One region of the Streptomyces sp. NPDC048142 genome, then DNA from elsewhere that is predicted to be linked to it. Evidence: riboswitches for the same ligand, from Rfam matches in the RefSeq annotation. Region 1 holds a riboswitch; each other region holds the start of a gene.
The links. Region 1 has a riboswitch for thiamine pyrophosphate ahead of thiC (phosphomethylpyrimidine synthase ThiC). Riboswitches for the same ligand answer to the same signal wherever they lie in the genome.
Positions count from the first base shown of each region.

Region 2: it holds a riboswitch for thiamine pyrophosphate, as region 1 does, so the genes downstream of both, ACGF2Y_RS02120 (thiamine ABC transporter substrate binding subunit) here and thiC (phosphomethylpyrimidine synthase ThiC) in region 1, are expected to answer to the same signal.
Region 3: it holds a riboswitch for thiamine pyrophosphate, as region 1 does, so the genes downstream of both, thiO (glycine oxidase ThiO) here and thiC (phosphomethylpyrimidine synthase ThiC) in region 1, are expected to answer to the same signal.

Region 1 is NZ_JBIDBC010000002.1:252,490-259,765, forward strand. It holds gene ACGF2Y_RS03740 (SsgA family sporulation/cell division regulator) at 61-498, shown strand; gene ACGF2Y_RS03745 (YibE/F family protein) at 520-1,854, opposite strand; TPP riboswitch at 1,927-2,060, shown strand; gene thiC (phosphomethylpyrimidine synthase ThiC) at 2,053-3,831, shown strand; gene ACGF2Y_RS03755 (DUF805 domain-containing protein) at 4,216-4,572, shown strand; gene ACGF2Y_RS03760 (hypothetical protein) at 4,695-5,525, opposite strand; gene ACGF2Y_RS03765 (metallophosphoesterase) at 5,729-6,904, opposite strand; gene ACGF2Y_RS03770 (LacI family DNA-binding transcriptional regulator) at 7,064-7,276, opposite strand, start outside.
Region 2 is NZ_JBIDBC010000001.1:415,987-423,262, reverse strand. It holds gene ACGF2Y_RS02130 (ABC transporter ATP-binding protein) at 1-108, opposite strand, end outside; gene ACGF2Y_RS02125 (ABC transporter permease) at 192-1,808, opposite strand; gene ACGF2Y_RS02120 (thiamine ABC transporter substrate binding subunit) at 1,892-2,989, opposite strand; TPP riboswitch at 3,071-3,187, opposite strand; gene rlmN (23S rRNA (adenine(2503)-C(2))-methyltransferase RlmN) at 3,277-4,383, opposite strand; gene ACGF2Y_RS02110 (phosphatidate cytidylyltransferase) at 4,484-5,569, opposite strand; gene frr (ribosome recycling factor) at 5,569-6,126, opposite strand; gene pyrH (UMP kinase) at 6,249-7,022, opposite strand.
Region 3 is NZ_JBIDBC010000027.1:54,058-61,333, forward strand. It holds gene thiE (thiamine phosphate synthase) at 1-364, opposite strand, end outside; gene ACGF2Y_RS27830 (Rv2175c family DNA-binding protein) at 441-806, opposite strand; gene ACGF2Y_RS27835 (NAD(P)/FAD-dependent oxidoreductase) at 889-2,133, opposite strand; gene ACGF2Y_RS27840 (hypothetical protein) at 2,234-2,575, opposite strand; TPP riboswitch at 2,629-2,740, shown strand; gene thiO (glycine oxidase ThiO) at 2,738-3,928, shown strand; gene thiS (sulfur carrier protein ThiS) at 3,925-4,197, shown strand; gene ACGF2Y_RS27855 (thiazole synthase) at 4,200-4,994, shown strand; gene pknB (Stk1 family PASTA domain-containing Ser/Thr kinase) at 5,214-7,151, shown strand; gene ACGF2Y_RS27865 (deoxyribonuclease IV) at 7,158-7,276, shown strand, end outside.

The DNA.
Region 1 (7,276 bases):
GGCGTCAATAGGGCCTGGGGGATCATTCCTGGCCAGTTTCATCTACTGCGGGGTTGAACGATGCGCGAGTCGGTTCAAGCAGAGGTCATGATGAGCTTCCTCGTCTCCGAGGAGCTCTCGTTCCGTATCCCGGTGGAGCTCCGGTACGAGGTCGGTGACCCGTACGCCATCCGGATGACGTTCCACCTGCCCGGCGATGCCCCTGTGACCTGGGCGTTCGGCCGCGAACTGCTGCTGGACGGGCTCAACAGCCCGAGCGGCGACGGAGATGTGCATATCGGCCCGACCGAGCCCGAGGGCCTCGGAGATGTGCACATCCGGCTCCAGGTCGGTGCGGACCGTGCGCTGTTCCGGGCGGGTACGGCACCGCTGGTGGCGTTTCTCGACCGGACGGACAAGCTCGTACCGCTCGGTCAGGAGCACACGCTGGGTGACTTCGACGGGAACCTGGAGGATGCGCTGGGCCGCATCCTCGCCGAGGAGCAGAACGCGGGCTGACCGGGTGTACCCGGCGGCTCGTCATCCCTTCCTGCGACGACGGCCCCGTCCGGACCGCGCGGGCGCGGCCGTAGCCGCCTGTGCGCCGCCGGACCCCGGGCGGTCCGCGGAGACGACCAGCGCGGCGAGCGCCGTGGTCACCGGCACCGAGGCGACCAGGCCGATCGACCCGACCAGTGTGCGGACGATCTCCTCGGCGACCAACTCGCTGTTGGCCACCGTCCCCACACTGCTCTGGGCGATGGAGAAGAGCAGCAGCAGCGGCAACGCCGCGCCCGCGTACGCCAGCACCAGCGTGTTGACCACCGAGGCGATGTGGTCCCTTCCGATCCGGATACCTGCCCGGTACAGCCCCTTCCAACCCATCTGCGGGTCCGCCTGGTGCAGTTCCCAGACGGCGGAGGTCTGGGTGACCGTCACATCGTCGAGCACCCCGAGCGAACCGATGATGACGCCGGCCAGCAGCAGACCGCTCATATCGATGTCCGGGTACAGGCCGTGGATGAGGCCGGTGTTGTCGTCGGTGTTGCCGCTCAGGCTCGCCCAGTCGATGAACAGGGAGCCCAGCAGCCCGATCAACAGCAGCGAGATCAGCGTGCCGACGACTGCGACCGACGTACGGGCCGTCACCCCGTGGCAGAGATAGAGGGCCGCCAGCATGATCGCGCTGGCCCCGATCACCGCCACGACCAGCGGATTCGATCCCTGCAGGATCGCCGGCAGGATGAACAGGGTCAGCACGGCGAACGACACGGCCAACGCCACCAGCGCCATCACCCCGCGCATCCTGCCCACCGCGACCACCGCCAGCGCGAAGATCCCGGCCAGCAGCGCCATCGGAATCTTCCGGTCCACGTCGGTCACGGAGTACTGGAGGTCGCGCGGCGCGTCGGGGGCGTACGCCACGACCACGCCCTGCCCTTCGCTCAGCTGGCGGGGCGCGTCCGGCTGGACCACCTCGACGAACCTGCGGCCCTTGTCGTCGCCGCTGGTCACCTCGATGGTGGCCTTCGAGCACTCCCCCTCCTGCTCGTTGACGGCCTCCCGGCCCGAGGGTGTGGAGGTGTCGCCGGTCGGGGGCACCTGCGCGGCGTTGACGTCCGCGCAGTCGACCTTGTCGACCTGGACGACCCTGCCGTCCTGGGTCTGCCGGTCGAATCCGACGCCGGTGCGCTCGTGGTCGGGCACGCCACCGGGCCAGAACGCGATCAGGCCGACGACGACCGCCGTCGCGAACGGGATCAGTACGGCGGCGATGACCTTGCGCAGGTGCTTGGAGACCGGGGCGGCCGGTCCGTGGCTGTGGGTGTGGCCCTGGGGCGGCTGGGGCGAGGGGTCGCTCTGGGGAGAGGTCACGGGTCGATCATCGCAAGAACGGGAGGACCCTCTCTGGTCAGCTCGCCGGGAAGGACGCTAGCGTGGAGGCACCTTTGTACACGCGGGAGCTCGGAGCACCGGGCTGAGAGGGCGCTGATCGCCGTACATCCGTACGGGACTCGCTGCGCCGACCGCCGAACCTGTTACCGGGTAATGCCGGCGTAGGGAGTAGGTCTCATGACCACAGCGGACGCACGCACGCCTGCCTCCGATCGGAACGACGACGAGGCCGGGAAGTCCATCGGCTGGCACAAGGGGTACGTCCAGGGCTCGCGCCCGGACCTCCGGGTGCCGGTCCGACAGGTGCACCTCACCAACGGCAAGGACGTGACGCTGTACGACACGTCGGGGCCGTACACCGATCCCACCATCGACACCGATGTCCGCCGCGGCCTCGCGCCGCTGCGGGAGAACTGGATCATCGCCCGCGGCGACACGGGGGAGTACGCGGGCCGTCCGGCCCGCCCCGAGGACGACGGGCTCAAGCACACCTCGCCGCGCGGCGGACTGCGCAACCTCGACGCCGTGTTCCCCGGCCGCCCGCGCCAGCCGCGCCGCAGCCGCGACGGGCGCCCCGTCACCCAGCTCGCGTACGCCCGACGGGGGGAGATCACCCCGGAGATGGAGTACGTGGCGATCCGGGAGAACGTGGCGGCCGAGGTCGTCCGCGAGGAGATCGCGCAGGGCAGGGCGGTGCTGCCCGCCAACGTCAACCACCCCGAGATCGAGCCGATGATCATCGGTAAGCGGTTCCTGGTGAAGGTCAATGCCAACATCGGCAACTCGGCCGTCACCTCCTCCATCGAGGAGGAGGTGGACAAGATGACCTGGGCGACGAAGTGGGGCGCCGACACCGTCATGGACCTGTCCACCGGCCGCAACATCCACACCACCCGTGAATGGGTGCTGCGCAACTCCCCCGTGCCGATCGGCACCGTCCCGCTCTACCAGGCCCTGGAGAAGGTCGACGGCCGGGCCGAGGAGCTGACCTGGGAGATCTACAAGGACACCGTCATCGAGCAGGCCGAGCAGGGCGTGGACTACATGACGGTGCACGCCGGCGTGCGCCTGCCGTACGTCCCGCTGACGGCCCGTCGTAAGACCGGGATCGTCTCGCGCGGCGGCTCGATCATGGCGGCCTGGTGTCTCGCGCACCACAAGGAGTCGTTCCTCTACGAGCACTTCGAGGAGCTCTGCGAGATCCTCGCGACGTACGACGTCACCTACTCGCTCGGCGACGGGCTGCGCCCCGGCTCGATCGCGGACGCCAACGACGAGGCGCAGTTCGCCGAGCTGCGCACACTGGGCGAGCTGAACACGGTCGCCAAGCGGTTCGGCGTCCAGACCATGATCGAGGGCCCGGGGCATGTCCCGATGCACAAGATCAAGGAGAACATCGACCTCCAGCAGGAGATCTGCGAGGAGGCGCCGTTCTACACACTCGGCCCGCTGACCACGGACGTCGCGCCCGCCTACGACCACATCACCTCCGGTATCGGCGCCGCGATGATCGCCTGGTGGGGCACGGCGATGCTCTGCTACGTCACGCCCAAGGAGCACCTGGGGCTGCCCAACCGGGACGATGTGAAGACGGGCGTGATCACCTACAAGATCGCCGCCCACGCGGCCGACCTCGCCAAGGGGCACCCGGGCGCGCAGGAGTGGGATGACGCGCTGTCCGACGCGCGGTTCGAGTTCCGGTGGGAGGACCAGTTCAATCTGGCCCTCGACCCGGACACCGCGCGGGAGTTCCACGACGAGACGCTGCCCGCCGAACCGGCGAAGACGGCGCACTTCTGCTCGATGTGCGGGCCGAAGTTCTGCTCGATGAAGATCTCCCAGGACATCCGGCGTCAGCACGGCGGTTCGCAGGAGGAGATCGAGCAGGGCATGGCCGAGAAGTCGAAGGAGTTCGCGGCCGCCGGCAACCGGGTCTACCTGCCCATCGCCGACTGACCCGCCCCGGCCGCCGGCCCGTCCCCGGCGGTCGGGGCCTCCCCGTCCCCGGCGGTCGGGTCCTTCTCGGGTCCGGCGGTCGGGTCCTCCTCGGGACCTGCGGCCCCGGTCGGCCGAGGCGCGATCACGTAGCACCGATGCCGATCCGGCCAGGAGGCTATGGGCGTTTCCTGCCCTATTGGGTAACTGCCGCCATTTCACGGTTGTTTGGCATGGTTGGCCACCTTGTTAAGCGACAGTATGGATACGGTCGTGTGGCAGCTTTATGTACGTTTGGCCCGCAGCTCACCAGCCCTTGACCCTTTGCTTATCTGTGGCTTACTTTCCGGCTAGCTTGGCTGAGAATTGGCGGCCCTTGAACAGGGGCCCGGGGAGGGAATCACCATGGACTGGTACCTGGCAGTACTCAAGAACTACGCAGGCTTCAGCGGACGCGCGCGCCGCAAGGAGTACTGGATGTTCACGCTCATCAGCGTCGGCATCAGCGTGGTGCTCTCGATCATCGGTGGCCTGATCGGCGCGGACTTCCTGTCCTTCATCTACAGCGTCGCGATTCTCGTTCCGACGCTCGCTGTCGGCGTGCGCCGCCTGCACGACACCGGTCGTTCCGGCTGGTGGCTGCTGATCGCGCTCATCCCGCTGGTCGGCGCCATCATCCTGATCGTCTTCCTCGCCTCGGAGGGCAAGCCGGAGGCGAACCAGCACGGCGTCAACCCGAAGCTGGCCCCGCAGGCGATCTGATCCACCGCTCCGGTCCGTCCGGAGCGTCTCCCCGGGCCGGGCGCGGCATTCGCCGCCCCGGCCCGCGGTGTGTCCGGGAGCCGGAAGCGGAGGAGGCCGGGACCCGTGTCCGGCCCCCGCCCTCAGTCCGGGCGGTGCTCGGGGCCGCCGAAGTCCGGGCTCGTGAAGTCGGGACTGGTGAAGGTCGGCCGGGGCCCGGCCGCCGGGCCGTCGTCCGGGCCGGAGAAGTCCGGCCTGCTGTAGCCGGCCTTCGGGATGCGGTTGGGCGAACGGTGCGGGGTCCGCGCGGCGGGCCCCGCGGTGGGGTCGTCCAGGGCGTCCCGGAGGAACGGGAGGATGCCGCGCTCCAGCAGGGCGTGGCGCCAGGCCTCCCTGGCCCGCGCGACCTCCTCCGGAAGCTCCTGTTCCTCGTGCTCGGCGGTCAGGGGCGTCGTTCCGTTGCGGAGCGCGGTGACGAGCAGCCCGACGGCCGCGACCAGGATCGCCGCGGCGGCGACCGCGGCGAAGAACCACCCGGCCGCGACCATCGAGTCGCCGAAGGCCACCGACGGGCTGACCGCCTTCAGCAGGTAGCCGACGAGCAGGAAGATGACGGCCGCGGTCCCGGCGAGCAGCGGGGTCAGGACCGTGACGACCGCGCCTATGCCGGCTCCCGATCCGGCAGCCGTGCTCTGCGGCCCGTCCACGGCCGGGGCCCCGTCGGCTCCTTCGGCGGTCGCCGCCCGGCGCAGTTCGCCCCGGGCCCTGACGTAGTGCTCGTACTCGGTCGCCGCGGCCGCAGTGATCAGCGCCGTGGCGCTGAGCGCCATGGTGCGCAGCTGTTCGGTGTTGAGCCGGTCCCCGACGCCCTCCAGATCCGGGCGTTCGTGAGCGTGGCGGAGTGCGTCGCCCAGGATCCGCTCGTACTCGGGTCCGTCCTCGGCCAGCAGGTGCGGAGCGCTTGTCATCTGCATCCCCCGATGCTCCGTCGGTGCCCGGCTGCCCGCGTGGACCGGGCGATCGGGGGGAAACGGAGGAGAGCCTGCCACTGATGTGCCGATGGTAGAGCGCTCACGGCACGGGGTGACAGTGTGTTTCCGGAATTGGGCCCGGTGACGGGCCCAAAGATCGGCGAGGTCGGCGCAGGCGGAACCTGGAGCGCCTTCCCCGCCGACGGTCAGTCATGCAGCGGGAGTTGAACCACCAGCAGTTTTCCGGCCATGGTCACTCCGCCGTCCATGGCGATGGCGAGGCCGTCCGCGTACACGTGCGGGCCGTTGACCACGGGCCCCGAGCTGTCCTCGCCCTCCTCCGCGCCGACCTCGCCCAGGAGGTACGGAATGGGGCTGTGACCATGGACGACGCGCTGTCCGCCGTACGTCGCCATCAGCTCGCGCACCGCGTCGGCGCCGCCCTCGTCCCGGAAGGCGAACCGCTTGGTGAGCTTGCGGAAGAGGTCCCAGCACTCGTCGGCGTCGTTACGCGTGAGAATGGCTGTGATCGTGTCGTTGACGTCCTCGATGGTGGACCCGTAGTCGAGGTAGGCCGTCGTGTCGGAGTGCATCAGCAGATGCCCGTCCTCCTCGACGATCGCGTCGAGCCGGGACATCCACTGGAGGTGGACGTCCTGGAGGCGCTCCATGTCGGTCTTCTGGCCGCCGTTGAGCAGCCAGGCGGCCTGGAAGGTGGCGGTGCCCGCCCCGGAGTTGACGGGGGTGTCGGCGAACCGCTTGGCGCCGAGCAGCAGCAGTTCGTGGTTGCCCATCAGGGCCTTGCAGTAGCCGCCGGCCGCCGCCGCCTCGGCCGAGAGCCGCATGACGAGGTCGATGACCCCGATGCCGTCAGGACCGCGGTCGGTGAAGTCGCCGAGGAACCACAGCCGGGCGTTGCCCGCGGCCCAGTTCCCGTCGGCGTCGATGAGGCCCTGCTCGCCGAGGGCGGCCAGCAGTTCGTCCAGATAGCCGTGGACGTCGCCGACGACGAAGAGCGGGCCGAGCCCGTCCTCGGAGACCGGGGCCGGCTCGGGGACGGTCCGCACCTGGACCGTGTCGCCGCGACGGATGACCGGCAGGTCCCGCTCGGTCGGTGTGTAGCCCTCCGGCTGCCCGTCGCCCACGACGGCGTTGCCGGGATGCGGCGGCCCGGCCGGCGCGGGAACCCGCGGTGGCACGGAGGCGCCCTGCGCCGACGGGTCCGGTTCCGGCGCGCGCGGTGGCACCGGGGAAGGAGGTGCCACCTGTGCCCGCGGTGGTACGGGTGTCTGCGCATACGGCGGAACCCGGAAGTCACGCAACGTCGCCGTCCGCACCACGGGTTCCTGACCGGCCCCCTGAGTCATCGACCCCTCCACCACCGTCGCGCCGCCGTACACCTGACGGGCCCTGCCTGGTAGAGGTGGTCCGCGGTGTCGTGCGCCCATCATAGGAATGCGGATCGATCTGTGTGACGCACCAGGGGTGGTGAATCCGGGCGCACGCACGGTTCACCGGCCGATTGGTCCGAAAAGAGCCGATCAATCCCCGTTGGGAGAGCGCGGCGGGCTGACCGTGGTGCGCGGTGGACGTCGTTGCGAGGAGGTCCGGACGATGAGCTCCGTCGGTATGACCTGCTCCACCGGCCCGTCGTGTTCGACCCCTTCGATGGCGTCGATGAGGAGCTGGACAACTGCCGTGCCGATATGGCGGGGCTTAAGCGAGAGCGTCGTGATGGGTGGCTCGGTGGCCGC
Region 2 (7,276 bases), on a different contig from region 1:
GCTGGGTCCGAGCAGGCACACGATCCGGTGGTCGGCGACCTCCAGGTCCACCGCGTCCAGCGCCGTCCGCTTCCCGAACCGTACGGTGGCGGATTCCAGACTCAGCATGAGCGCCGCTCCCCTGCCATCGCTTCCCCTACTGCCACTTCCCTTGCCGCCGCTTCCCCTGCCGTCACTTCCCCTGTCATCGTTCAGAACTCCCCGGATCGGTCGGTGCGGATACGTTCGAGGAGCAGCAGCGACACCGCGCACACCAGCATCAGGATCGTGCTGAGGGCCATCGCCTGCCCGTAGTTGAGCTCCCCCGACCGGCCCAGCAGCCGGGCCACGGCGACCGGCAGGGTCGGGTTGTCCGGCCGCGCGATGAAGACCGTCGCGCCGAACTCCCCGAGGGAGACGGCGAAGGCGAAGCCCGCCGCGACCAGCACCGCCCGCCGCACCAGCGGCAGATCGACCTCCCGCCAGGCCCGCAGCGGCGAGGCTCCCAGCACGGCGGCGGCCTCCCGCAGCCGGTCGTCGACCGCGCGCAGCACGGGCAGCATCGTCCGTACGACGAAGGGGACGCCGACCAGCGCCTGCGCCAGCGGAACCAGGATCCAGGAGGTCCGCAGGTCGAGCGGCGGCTCGTCCAGGGTGATCAGGAAGCCGAAGCCGACCGTGACGGCGGACACCCCGAGCGGCAGCATCAGCAGCGCGTCGAAGCCGCGGACCAGCCGTCCGGCCCGCCGGGTCAGGGCCGCCGCCGCGAGCCCGCCGACGACGAGGGCGATGAGCGTCGCGACGAGCGCGTACCGCAGGGAGTTCCCGACGGCTTCCAGCGGCGGCACCAGGAAGGTGGAGGAGCCGCCCGACCCGGCGGACTGGAGGGCCCGGTAGTAGCCGAAGCCGTAACCGCCGGATCCGTCGAAGGACCGCTCCACCAGCACCCCGAGCGGCATCAGGATCAGCAGCAGCGCGGTGAGCAGGACACCGCCGAGCAGCGCCCACTGTCCGGGGCCGCGCGGCCGGCGGGAGGTCCGGGCCGGGTCGACGAGCTTCAGCGCCCGCTCCCGGCGGCGTACGGTCGCGGCGTGCACGGCGAGGATCCCGCCGACCGCGGCGAACTGCACCAGGGTCAGCACGGCGGCCGTCGGCAGGTCCAGCAGCTGCGCGGTCTGCCGGTAGATCTCCACCTCCAGGGTGGAGTACGCCGGTCCGCCGAGGATCTGCACGACGCCGAAGGAGGTGAAGGTGAAGAGGAAGACCATCAGCGCGGCGGCGGCGACGGCCGGGGCGAGCGCGGGCAACGTCACCCGGCGGAAAGCGGCGAACCGTCCGGCCCCCAGCACCCGGGCGGCCTCCTCCTGGCGGGGGTCCAGCTGCGACCACAGCCCGCCCACCGTGCGTACGACCACGGCGTAGTTGAAGAAGACATGGGCCAGCAGGATCGCCCACACGGTCGTGTCGAGGCGGACGCCCCACAGTTCGTCGAGGAGTCCGCCACGTCCGAGCAGCGCCAGGAACGCGGTGCCGACGACGACGGACGGCAGCACGAACGGCACCGTGACGACCGCCCGCAGCACCTGTTTGCCGGGGAAGTCGAAGCGGGCGAAGACATACGCCCCGGGCAGGGCGATCAACAGGGTGAGCGCGGTCGAGGCGAGGGCCTGCCAGGTGGTGAACCAGAGAACGCCGAGGATGTCCGGGCGGGCCAGCACCTCGCCGATCCGCCCGAGCTGCCAGTCGCCGCCCGCCTTGAGCCCGCGGCCGACGATCGCGGTCACGGGGTAGGCGAAGAACAGCGCGAAGAACGCGACGGGCACGGCCATCAGGCCGAGCCGCACCGCGGTCCCGCGCCGACCGGCCCCGCCACCGGCGGGCCGGACGGGCTCGGCGGCCTTCGCCTCGGGCCCTACTTCAGGACCAGCGACTGCCACGACTGGATCCACTGCTCACGGTTGGCGGCGATCTTCTCGGGCTCGACGGTGGGCGGCGTCTCGACGCTCTCGCCGAACTCGGTGAACAGCGCGGGGAGCTTCGTGTCCTTCACGACCGGGTTCACGAACATGTTCAGCGGCATGTCCTCCTGGAACGTCTTGCTGATCATGAAGTCCAGCAACGCCTTGCCGCCCGCCTCGTTCTTCGCCCCGGTCAGCAGCCCGGCGTACTCGGTCTGCCGGAAGCAGGTGCCGGTGGCGACCCCGGTGGGGGCCTCCTTGGGCTGCGGGTCGGCGTAGAGCACCTCGACGGGCGGGCTGGAGGCGTAGCTGACGACGAGCGGCCGGTCCGCGTTGGCCTTCTTGCCGCCCGCGGAGCCGGAGAACTCCTCGTTGTACGCCTGCTCCCAGCCGTCGACGACCTTGACGCCGTTGGCCTTCAGCTTCTTCCAGTACGCCTCGTAGCCGTCCTCGCCCTGGGTGGCGATGGTGCCGAGGAGGAAGCCGAGACCGGGCGAGGAGCTCGCGGCGTTCTCGGTGACGAGGAGGTTCTTGTACGCGGGCTCGATCAGGTCCTCGAAGGTCTTCGGCGGCGCGAGCTTCTTGTCGGCGAAGTACTTCTTGTCGTAGTTGACGCAGATGTCTCCGGTGTCGACGGGCGTCACCCGGTGCTTCTCGTCCGTCTGCGTGTCCGCCGCGACCGTGTCCAGGCCCTTGGCCTCGTACGCGGTGAACAGACCGTTGTCGAGGGCGCGGGAGAGCAGGGTGTTGTCGACGCCGAAGAAGACGTCGCCGCGCGGGGAGCCCTTGGTGAGGATCTCCTGGTTGAGCGCGGCTCCGGCGTCGCCGCTCTTGAGGATCTCGACGGTGTAACCGGTCTCCTCGGCAAACGCCTTCAGCACCCCGTCCGAGACGCTGAAGGAGTCGTGGCTGACCAGGGTCACGGTCTTGGAGCCGGTGCCCTTGGACGCCCCGGAGCCCGCGGGACCGTCGTCGCTGCCGCAGCCCGCGAGCACGGTGACGCCGAGAGCGGCGGCGAGCGCGGCCGCCGCGTACTTCGTGGTGGTGTTCATGTGATTCCTCCTGGAGGTGACCAGGAAGAGACGCGGCCCCGCCCGCTGTCCGGCGAACCGGAAGCGGGCAGGGCGCAACAGCTTGAGTAAGGTCCGAACTTCCTACCCGGAATGACCCGGGCGAGGTTCAGAGGGTCTGCGGCCAACCTGTCCTTGGTGCCGCACTCTCAGCGCTGTGGCGCTCCCCTGTCGGAATATGAAGTTGATTTCGGCCCAGGCTACACCGGCGGTTTTCGGCCGGGCCGTGCGGTCTCCGGTCTTTGCGCGGTCGCTGCTGCGCCGAGGTCTCAGCGCTCGGAGGCCGCCAGCTGCCCGCAGGCTCCGTCGATCTCCTGGCCACGGGTGTCCCGGACGGTGACTGGCACGCCGTGGGCCGCGATGGCCTCGACGAACGCCTTCTCGTCCTCGGGCCGCGAGGCGGTCCACTTGGAGCCGGGCGTGGGGTTCAGCGGGATCAGGTTGACGTGCACCCGCTTGCCCTTGAGCAGCCGGCCGAGCAGGTCGCCGCGCCAGGCCTGGTCGTTGATGTCCCGGATCAGGGCGTACTCGATGGAGATCCGGCGGCCGGACTTCTCGGCGTACTCCCAGGCGGCGTCCAGCACCTCGCGGACGTTCCACCGGGTGTTGACGGGGACCAGGGTGTCGCGCAGCTCGTCGTCCGGGGCGTGCAGCGAGACGGCGAGGCGGCACTTGAAGCCCTCGTCGGAGAAGCGCAGCATGGCCGGGACAAGGCCCACGGTGGAAACGGTGATCCCGCGCTGCGAGAGGCCGAGGCCGTCCGGCTCCGGGTCGGTGAGCCGGCGGATCGCGCCGACCACGCGGTTGTAGTTGGCGAGCGGCTCGCCCATGCCCATGAAGACGATGTTGGAGAGCCGCGCGGGGCCGCCGGGCACCTCGCCGTCGCGCAGGGCGCGCATGCCGTCGACGATCTGGTGCACGATCTCGGCGGTCGACAGGTTGCGGTCGAGGCCGGCCTGCCCGGTGGCGCAGAAGGGGCAGTTCATTCCGCAGCCGGCCTGCGAGGAGATGCACATGGTGACGCGCTCCGGGTACCGCATCAGGACGGACTCGACGAGCGTCCCGTCGTGCAGCTTCCACAGGGTCTTGCGTGTCGTGTCGTCGTCGCAGCTGATGTGCCGGATCACGGACATCAGGTCGGGGAACAGCGCCTCGGCGAGCTTCTCCCGCGACGCGGCCGGGATGTTGGTCCACTCGGCCGGGTCGTGCGCGTACCGCGCGAAGTAGTGCTGCGAGAGCTGCTGGGCGCGGAACGGCTTCTCACCGGTCGCGGCGACCGCTTCCTTGCGCTCGGCGGGCGTGAGGTCGGCGAGGTGCCGCGGCGGCTTCTTGGCTCCGCGGGGCGCGACGAAAGTGAGTTCTCCGGGCTTAGGCATGGTTCATCCAGTGTGGCAGACAGACGGGTGAGGGCCCGCCGCCCTGTGGACAACGGACCCTCACTCGAAGAACGTGCAGGTGGGAAGGGGTGTCTGGCGCTCAGCCCGAACCCACGAACAGCACCAGCAGCAGCCAGACGACCGGTGCGGTGGGCAGCAGCGAGTCCAGCCGGTCCATGATGCCGCCGTGGCCGGGGAGCAGGGTGCCCATGTCCTTGATCCCGAGGTCCCGCTTGATCATGGACTCGCCGAGGTCGCCGAGGGTGGCGCTGGCGGCGACCGCGAAGCCGAGCAGCAGGCCCTGCCACCAGGCGCCGCCGTCGATCAGGAACTCCATGCACAGCGCGCCGGCGACCATCGCGAAGCCCACGGCTCCGAACAGGCCCTCACGGGTCTTGCCGGGGCTGATGCGCGGGGCGAGCTTGTGCTTGCCGAAGCGCCAGCCGACCGCGTACGCCCCGGTGTCGCTGACCACGGTGAGGACGAGGAAGGTCAGGACCCGCCACGATCCGTCGTCCGCCTTCAGCAGCAGGGCGACGAAGGTGGCGAGGAAGGGTACGTAGAACGCCGCGAAGACCCCGGCCGTGACGTCCTTGAGATATCCGTCCGGCGGCTCGGTCATCCGCCAGACCAGCACCGCGAGGGCGGTCAGGGCCATCGCGACCCAGGCCCCCTCGGGCCCCCGTGCGTAACCGGCGACGACCATCGCGGCTCCGCCGACGGCCAGCGGCACCAGGGGCGCCTTGATGCCCTTGCTCTCCTGGAGGCGGGAGGTGAGCTCCCACAGACCGACGACGACGGCGATCACTATGACGCCGACGAAGACGGCCTTCACGATGAACAGCGAGAGGCCGATGACGGCGCCGAGACCCACGCCGACCCCTATGGCGGCGCGCAGATCACGCCCCGCGCGCTTCTTCTGCGGCGGGGGCGGCAACGGGGTGGACATGGGCTCCTGCGGCATCTCGTCACGGAACAGGGGGCCGCTGACGTGAGCGGCGTCCCTGTCCCGGTCGTCGCGGCTCTCTGCGTCTCTACCTGCGTCGGGAACGTCCGGCACGTTGGGCATGGGCCGAGTCTGCTGGGCGTCACGCACATCGTGGGCAGGACCCGCCGGGGCGGCTCTCATCTCGGGCGTGCCCCGGTAACCGGCTCCTTGCGGGACACCCCGGGAAGAGTCGTTCATCAGACTTCGAGCAGCTCGGCTTCCTTGTGCTTGAGCAGCTCGTCCACCTGCGCGACGTACTTCGCGGTGGTGTCGTCGAGCTCCTTCTCGGCGCGGCGCACCTCGTCCTCGCCGGACTCCTTGTCCTTGACGAGCTTGTCGAGGGTCTCCTTGGCCTTGCGGCGGATGGAGCGGATCGAGATCTTGGAGTCCTCGGCCTTGGTCTTGGCGACCTTGATGTACTCCTTGCGGCGGTCCTGGGTGAGCTCGGGGAACGTCACCCGGATGATATTGCCGTCGTTGCTCGGGTTGACGCCGAGGTCGGAGTCGCGGATCGCCTGCTCGATGTTGCGCAGCGCGGTCTTGTCGAACGGCGTCACGACGGCCATCCGCGCCTCGGGAACCGAGAACGAGGCCAGCTGGTTGATCGGGGTCAGCGCGCCGTAGTAGTCGGCGACGATCTTGTTGAACATCGCCGGGTGCGCGCGGCCGGTACGGATCGCCGCGAAGTCCTCTTTCGCGACGACAACGGCCTTCTCCATCTTCTCCTCGGCCTCGAGGAGGATTTCTTCGATCACCACGTGCTCCTGCGTGTCTTGAGTGGGCCCGGCGTCGTCATCGCCGGGCCCTGCGGGTCCTGCGTCGCGTCCTCACCTGCACGGTGTCCGACCGGCAGGCCGTTGTCCATCCTGGGGGGCCGTCAGGCCCGGGTGCTCTCGTCGCTCACGAGCGTGCCGATCTTCTCACCCTTGACCGCGCGAGCGATATTGCCCTCGGCGGTCAGCTCGAAGACGAGGATCGGGAGCTGGTTGTCACGGCAGAGCGTGATGGCGGTGGCGTCGGCGACCCTCAGGTCGCGGGTGATCACCTCGCCGTACTCCAGTGCGTCGAACTTCACCGCGTCGTGGTTGGTCTTCGGGTCGGAGTCGTAGACCCCGTCCACGCCGTTCTTCCCCATGAGCAGCGCCTCGGCGTCGATCTCCAGGGCGCGCTGGGCGGCGGTGGTGTCGGTGGAGAAGTACGGCATGCCCATACCGGCGCCGAAGATCACCACGCGCCCCTTCTCCAGGTGCCGTACGGCACGGAGCGGGATGTACGGCTCGGCGACCTGGCCCATGGTGATGGCGGTCTGGACGCGCGAGTCGATGCCCTCCTTCTCCAGGAAGTCCTGGAGTGCCAGGCAGTTCATGACGGTGCCGAGCATGCCCATGTAGTCGGACCGGGCCCGGTCCATGCCACGCTGCTGGAGCTCGGCACCACGGAAGAAGTTGCCTCCCCCGATGACCACCGCGATCTGGGCGCCGTCGCGTACGACGGCGGCGATCTCGCGGGCAATGGTGTGCACGACGTCGGGGTCGACGCCGAGGCCGCCCCCACCGGCGAACGCCTCGCCGGAGAGCTTCAGCATGAAGCGCCCGGAGCCCTTGTCGTCGTGCTTGCCGTCGGCCTGAATGGCGTCCGAGCCCTTGTCCATGGAAATTCTCCTCGTGCACATACGAAGAAGGCCATTGCCGGTGGGTCTGGTGTCCCTACAGCGGCAATGGCCTCCTCGTCAGATCTGCGGTCGTCCGGCGTGGGTGCGGCCGTCGACTGCACCTGGGGGTGTCCGGTGCATCAGGGCCGGAGAGGCCGCGGCGTCCGGTGCGGTGCATCGCAAGGCGCTGGAACGTCCTCATCGCGGAGCGATTCAGGCGTTTCGGCAACGCTGCGAGGTGCCGTGCCAGGCGT
Region 3 (7,276 bases), on a different contig from region 1:
CGTCGACCTCGGCCTCGGCGTGTGTGGAGCGGCCGATCAGCCGGTCGGCGCCGATGATCGCACGAGCGGCCGGCACCGGCAGGTCGCCCTGCCCGAGGTGCAGGACGTCGGCGCCGACGGCGTGGGCGACGTCGGCGCGGTCGTTCACCGCGAGGAGCTTGCCGTGCCGGCGGCAGGCGTCGGCGAGGACGGCGAGATGCTCCAGCTCCTCGGCGGCCTCCATGCCCTTGTCCCGGAGCTGGACGATGTCGACGCCGCCGGCGAGCACGGCGTCCAGAAAGGCGGGGAGGTCGCCCTGCCGCTTGCGGGCGTCCGTGCACAGGTAGAGCCGGGCGTCGGACAGCTGCTCGCGAGACGTGGACATGGGTGGTGCTCCCCCGTGGTCGTGACGGTGCACGGGCCGCAGCGGGCGGCCCGTGCTCCGCTTCCTGTCGTATCGGTCAGACGGCGAGCGCCTGGGCGCGGCGCTTCACCTCCGTACCGCGATTCTCGCTCAGCGCCTGTGCGGGGGTGCCGGGCAGGGTCGGGTCGGGAGTGAAGAGCCACTCCAGCATCTCTTCGTCGGAATAGCCGTCGTCCCTCAGGAGGGTCAGGGTGCCGGAGAGGCCCTTGACCACCTTGTCGCCGTCGATGAAGGCGGCGGGCACCTGGAGCGTCCGGTTCTCACCACGGCGTACGGCGATGAGCTGGCCCTCCTTGACCAGCTGCCGTACGCGCGTCACCTGGACATCGAGCATTTCCGCGATGTCGGGAAGGTGGAGCCAGGCGGGGACGAGAGCATCGGTCTTTGCGTCAATCTCGGTCACAGGGACAAGCGTGCCATCCAGGACTGACAGTCGGTAGCCGGGCCGACCGTACGGGGGTGGGCCGCGGCGGGTCCCGGGCCCCTCACAGGGCGGCGGACTTCAGTGGTACGGCGGGGTCGGCCACCTTCTCCGGGTCCAGGACGGCCCCCGATTCGATGAGCCTGCGGCCCTGTGCGAGGTCGCGCGGGCGCCCCACGGCGAGCACGGCGGCCAGCGCGCCGTCGCGCAGCCAGCACACCGACCAGGCCGCGTCCGCCCCGTCGCCGCGCCACAGCAGGGTGTCGGCGACCGCGTGGTGGCCGGCGTACTGCACGAAGCGGCCGAACTGCTCGGACCAGAAGTACGGGACGGGGTCGTGGACGGGGAGCGGTCCGCCGTCCTGGACGGCCATGATCGCGGCGGCCGCGGTGCGCGGGCCCTGGAGGGCGTTGTCCCAGTGGTGGATCAGCAGGCGTGTCCCGTAGCGGGCGGAGGGGAAGGAGGCGCAGTCCCCGACCGCGTACACATCGGGCAGCGAGGTGCGCAGCGCGCTGTCGGCGGTGACCGAGCCGTCCGGGCCGAGTGCGACCCCGGAGCCGGCCAGCCAGTCGGTGGCGGGGCGCGCGCCGATGCCGACGACCACGGCCCCGGCGGGCAGGATGCGGCCGTCCGCGAGGATGACGGCCCCCTCCTCGACGCGGTCGACCCGCGCCCCGGTGAGGAGTTCGGCGCCGCTGTCGGCGTACCAGTCGGCCATCGGGGCGGCCACCTCGGCGGGCAGGGTGCCCGCGAGCGGGCGGGCGGCGGCCTCGACGACGGTGACCGCGCAGCCCGCGGCACGGGCGGCGGTGGCGAACTCCGCGCCGATCCAGCCCGCCCCGACGACGACCACGTCGTGCTGCCGCTCCAGGACGGGCCGCAGCCGGGCGGCGTCGTCGAGGGTGCGCAGCAGATGGACGCCGGGCACGCCTTCGGTGCCGGGCAGGGTCAGGGGCTCCGCGCCGGTCGCCAGGACCAGGGCGTCGTAGGGAACCGGCCCGTCGGCGGTGTCCAGCACGTGGTCGGCGGCGCGCAGGGCGGTGACGTGCAGGCCCAGGCGCAGGGTGATGTCCAGCGCCTCGAAGTCGACGTCGAAGGCGGAGTCCTCGGCCTTGCCCAGCAGCACGGCCTTGGACAGCGGCGGTCGGTCGTAGGGCTGGTGGGGCTCGGCGCCGATCAGGGTGACCGGCCCGGTGAAGCCCGCCTCGCGCAGGGCCACGGCGCTCTGCACGCCCGCCATGCCCGCCCCGACGACCACGACGTGCCGTGTCCGCTGCCGCGCCGCCCGCTGCTCTGTCTGCTCGCTCACCTGTCCACCTTATTCAACTGACGGACTGCCAGGTAGGGGGTCGCGGGGAAGGAGCTGCGGGGACGCGGGGAACGAGGCCGAGGGGCCCCGGGGAACGGGCTCAGGAAGCGAGCTCTTCCACCACGCTGGTCCCGCTGCCCTCCTGGGACTCCCAGGCCCACCGCTCCTCCAGCCGCACCCGGCCGTCCGCGAGGTCGACGACCGTGGAGAGACAGTGCCCGGACGAGGTCGTTCCGTCCTGTTTGAGCTGCACGTAACGGAAGTCCAGCACGTCCCCGGCCCGGGTGCCGACGAGATGGCCGCGGACCACGTCGCCGCCCGCGTACTCGGCCCAGATCCGGCCGTCCCGCTCGTGGTAGGTGAAGCGGGTGCGGGTGCCGACCTGGCCGGGCGCCTGGTCGGCGACCGGGGCCAGGACGAGTCCGTCGAGTGAACGGGCCACGGTGGCTGCTCCCTTGACTGTGCCATGGGCGAGTGGGTTTAGGGTGGCCAAGGTAGAACACTCGCGGGAGCCCGGACGCACCGGGCTGAGAGGGAGGCTGGCGGCCTCCGACCGTACGAACCTGCTCCGGGTCATGCCGGCGAAGGGAGGGGCTGGACACCCATGCGTATCTCGCGGAGAACCTCCGGATCCGACGTCCTCGTCATCGGGGGCGGAATCATCGGCCTGGTCACCGCGTGGCGGGCCGCCCAGCGGGGGCTGGGCGTCACCGTGGCGGATCCCGCACCGGGCGGCGGCGCCGCACAGGTCGCGGCGGGCATGCTGGCGGCCGTCACCGAACTGCACTACGGCGAGCAGATGCTGCTCGGGCTCAACCTCGCCTCCGCCGCCCGCTATCCGGCGTTCGTGGCCGAGCTGGAGGAGGCGAGCGGCCGGGACACCGGCTTCCGCGCCTGCGGGACGCTCGCCGTCGCCCTGGACTCCGACGACCGGGCGCATCTGCGCGAACTGCACGCCCTCCAGGAGCGTTCGGGCCTGGAGTCGACCTGGCTGAGCGGCCGTGAGTGCCGCCGCCTGGAGCCGATGCTGGCCCCGGGCGTCCGGGGCGGCCTCCGGGTCGACGGCGACCACCAGGTGGATCCGCGCCGCCTCGCCGCGGCGCTGCTGACCGCGTGCGAGCGGGCCGGGGTCGTGTTCCGCCGGACCACCGCCGAGCGGCTCACCGTCGCCGGGGGCCGGGCCGCCGGGGCGCTGCTCGGCGACGGCACGGAGTTCGCGGCCGATCAGGTCGTGCTCGCCGCGGGCAGTCTCAGCGGCCGGCTCGCGGGGCTCCCGCCGGAGCTCGTACCGCCGGTCAGACCGGTCAAGGGCCAGGTCATCCGGCTCACCGTGCCCCCGGCGTACGCCCCCTTCCTCGGCCGTACCGTGCGCGCCGTGGTCCGGGGCGGCCATCTCTACCTCGTGCCGCGCGAGAACGGCGAGCTGGTGATCGGCGCCACCAGCGAGGAGATGGGCTGGGACACCACGGTCACCGCCGGCGGGGTGTACGAGCTGCTGCGCGACGCCCACGAGCTGGTGCCCGGCATCACCGAGCTGCCGCTCACCGAGACCCTGGCCGGTCTGCGCCCCGCGTCGCCCGACAACGCCCCGCTGCTCGGCCCGACCGCCCTGCCCGGCCTGCTGCTCGCCACCGGCCACCACCGCAACGGCGTCCTGCTGACCCCCGTCACCGGGGACGCGATGGCCGACGCCCTCACCACCGGCGAGCTGCCCGAGACGGCCCGCCCCTTCGCCCCCGGCCGGTTCGCACCGGCACTCCCCGCCGCCCCCGCACTCCAGGAGCAGCCCGCATGACCCAGCAGCCCACCGCGCCGGAGCCCGCCTCCGCCCCGGCCTCCGCTCCCGTACCGTCCGGGGCTTCGGTTTCCGTCTCGGTGAACGGGGAAGCCCGTGCCGTCCCCGCCGGGACGGCCCTGGACGCCCTCGTGGCCACCCTGACCCCGGCCCGCTCCGGAGTCGCCGTCGCCGTCAACGAGAGCGTCGTCCCGCGCGGCCGGTGGGCCGCCACGCCGCTCGGCGAGGGCGACCGCGTCGAGGTACTGACCGCCGTGCAGGGAGGCTGACCATGTCGGACGACGTCTTCACGCTGGGTCCTGCCACGTTCGGCTCCCGGCTGATCATGGGCACCGGCGGTGCCCCGAGCCTGGAGGTGCTGGAGCGTTCGCTGATCGCCTCCGGCACCGAGCTGACCACCGTCGCGATGCGCCGGCTGGACCCGACCGTGCGGGGTTCGGTGCTCTCGGTGCTGGAGCGGCTCTCCATCCAGGTCCTGCCGAACACCGCGGGCTGCTTCACCGCGGGCGAGGCGGTGCTGACCGCCCGGCTGGCCCGGGAGGCGCTCGGCACCGACTGGGTGAAGCTGGAGGTGATGGCCGACGAACGGACCCTGCTGCCCGACACCGTCGAGCTGCTGGACGCGGCGGAGATCCTGGTCGACGACGGGTTCGTCGTGCTGCCGTACACCAACGACGATCCGGTCCTGGCCCGGAAGCTGGAGGACGTGGGGTGCGCGGCGATCATGCCGCTCGGCTCTCCCATCGGCTCCGGGCTCGGCATCCGCAACCCGCACAACTTCGAGCTGATCGTCGAGCGGGCCGGGGTGCCGGTGATCCTCGACGCCGGCGCCGGGACGGCCTCGGACGCGGCGCAGGCGATGGAGCTGGGGTGCGCGGCCGTGATGCTGGCCTCGGCGGTGACCCGGGCCCAGGAGCCGGAGCTGATGGCCGCCGCGATGCGTCACGCGGTGGAGGGCGGGCGGCTCGCGTACCGGGCGGGCCGGATTCCGCGCCGCCACTTCGCCGAGGCCTCGTCGCCGATGGACGGGCGGGCGGTGCTCGATCCGGAGCGCCCGGCGTTCTGAGCACCTGCGCGGACTCGCCACGTGGGGCGTGCCCCTGCCACGCACTCGCCACATAGGACGTGACCCCGCCACGGGCCCGCCACGGGCCCGCCACCCCGGACGCGCCCTCGCCATGGTCCCGCCACGTGGGACGTGTCCCTGTCACGGATCGGCTGCAGAACGGCCCCGGCACCGCCCCGGTCCGTCCGGGGTGTCGGTGGCGGCTCGTAGACTCTCCGGGTGGACACGACCCTCCAGGACCCTCTCGTCGGGCAGCTGCTCGACGGCCGGTATCGCATAGAGGCACGCATCGCCGTCGGCGGGATGGCCACGGTCTACCGGGCCGTGGACACCCGCCTGGACCGGGTGCTCGCCCTCAAGGTGATGCATCCGGCGCTCGCCACCGACGTCTCGTTCGTCGAGCGCTTCATCCGTGAGGCCAAGTCGGTGGCCCGCCTCGCGCACCCCAATGTCGTCGCGGTCTTCGACCAGGGCGCCCAGGGCGCGTACGTCTATCTCGCGATGGAGTACGTGGCGGGCTGCACCCTGCGCGATGTGCTGCGCGAGCGGGGCGCCCTGCAGCCCCGGGCGGCCCTGGACATCCTGGAGCCGGTCCTCGCCGCGCTCGGCGCCGCGCACCGGGCGGGGTTCGTGCACCGCGACATGAAGCCGGAGAACGTCCTGATAGGGGACGACGGCCGGGTGAAGGTCGCCGACTTCGGCCTGGTCAGGGCGGTCGGGACGGCCACCGACAGCACCGGCTCGCTGCTGGGCACGGTGTCGTATCTGGCCCCCGAGCAGATCGAGCACGGCACGGCCGACACCCGCAGTGATGTGTACGCCTGCGGGGTCGTGCTGTACGAGATGCTGACCGGCGCCAAGCCGCACACCGGCGAGAACGCCGCCCAGGTCATCTACCATCACCTCAACGCCGACGTCCCGGCCCCGTCCGCCGTGGTGCCGGGGCTCCCGGTCGCGCTGGACAGCCTGGTGGCGAGCGCGACGGCCCGCAATCCCGAGGTGCGCCCGCACGACGCGGTGCTGCTGCTGGCCGAGACGCGGGAGGCCCGCGCCGCGCTGAGCGACGCCGAGCTGGACGCCGTACCGCCGCAGGCGCTGGCACAGGCACACGACGGCGCGGACGACCGTACGAGCGTGATCCCGCGGGCTCTCCCGGCGGACGGTGGCGGCGACGGCGGGGTCGTGCACCGCACCAGCCGCCTGGAGATGCCTCCGCCGGGGCCCGCCGGGGCCCGGCGCGGGACCGGCCGGCGCCGCCCGTTCGGCGGGCCGCACCGCAAGCTCATCACCGTCCTCACCGCCGTCCTGCTGACCCTGGGCATCGGGGCGGGTGTCTGGTACATCAACTCCGGGCAGTTCACCCAGGTCCCCTCACTGCTGGGCCAGACCCAGAAGGCCGCCGAGCAGCGGCTCGCGGACAGCGGGCTCGGGCTCAAGGGCGTGGACCGGGTCTTCAGCGACACCGTCGAGCGGGGCTCGGTCGTGAGCAGCGATCCCGCGTCGGGCGAGCGGATCCGGGGCAACGGCTCGGTGAGGCTCGTCGTCTCCCGGGGCCCGGAGATCGTGCGGGTGCCCGATGTCGTGGGCGGTTCCCTCGCGGACGCCCGGCGTTCCCTGAAGAAGGTGGGCCTGGCCCCCGGGATGGTGACCAGGGAGTTCAGCCAGGAGGTGGCCCGCGGCGAGGTGATCCGCACGGATCCCCGCGCGGGCACCGACCGCAGCCCGGACACGGCCGTGGCGCTCGTCGTCAGCAAGGGCGCCCCTGTCGATGTCCCGGACGTCACCGGGCTCCCGGCGAAGGACGCCACCGCCGAGCTGGAGGCCGAGGGGCTGAAGGCGGAGGTGCTGCCCGGCCGGGTCCACTCCACCCAGGCCGAGGGGGATGTCGCCGGGCAGTCCCCCGGCGAGGGCGCCGAGGCCGCCGAGGGCGACACGGTCCAGCTGACGGTCTCCAAGGGCCCCCGGATGCTGGACGTCCCGGACGTCACCGGCCGGGACGTCGAGGAGGCGCGGAACACCCTGGAGGAGGCGGGCTTCGTGGTGAAGGTCGACCGGCCGTTCCTCTCCTTCAGCGACACGATCGCGAGCCAGTCCGTGGACGGCGGCGAGCAGGCCCCCGAGGGGTCCACGATCACCATCAAGACCAAGGGGTTCTAGAACCAGATGCACACTCCGCGCAACCCGGTGGGCGGTCACGTCCCGGTGGCCGGCGGTCTCGCCAAGGTCGGCCTGGAGTACGCCCGTGAGCTGGCGGCGGAGACCGTGCAGGTCTTCGTGGCCAA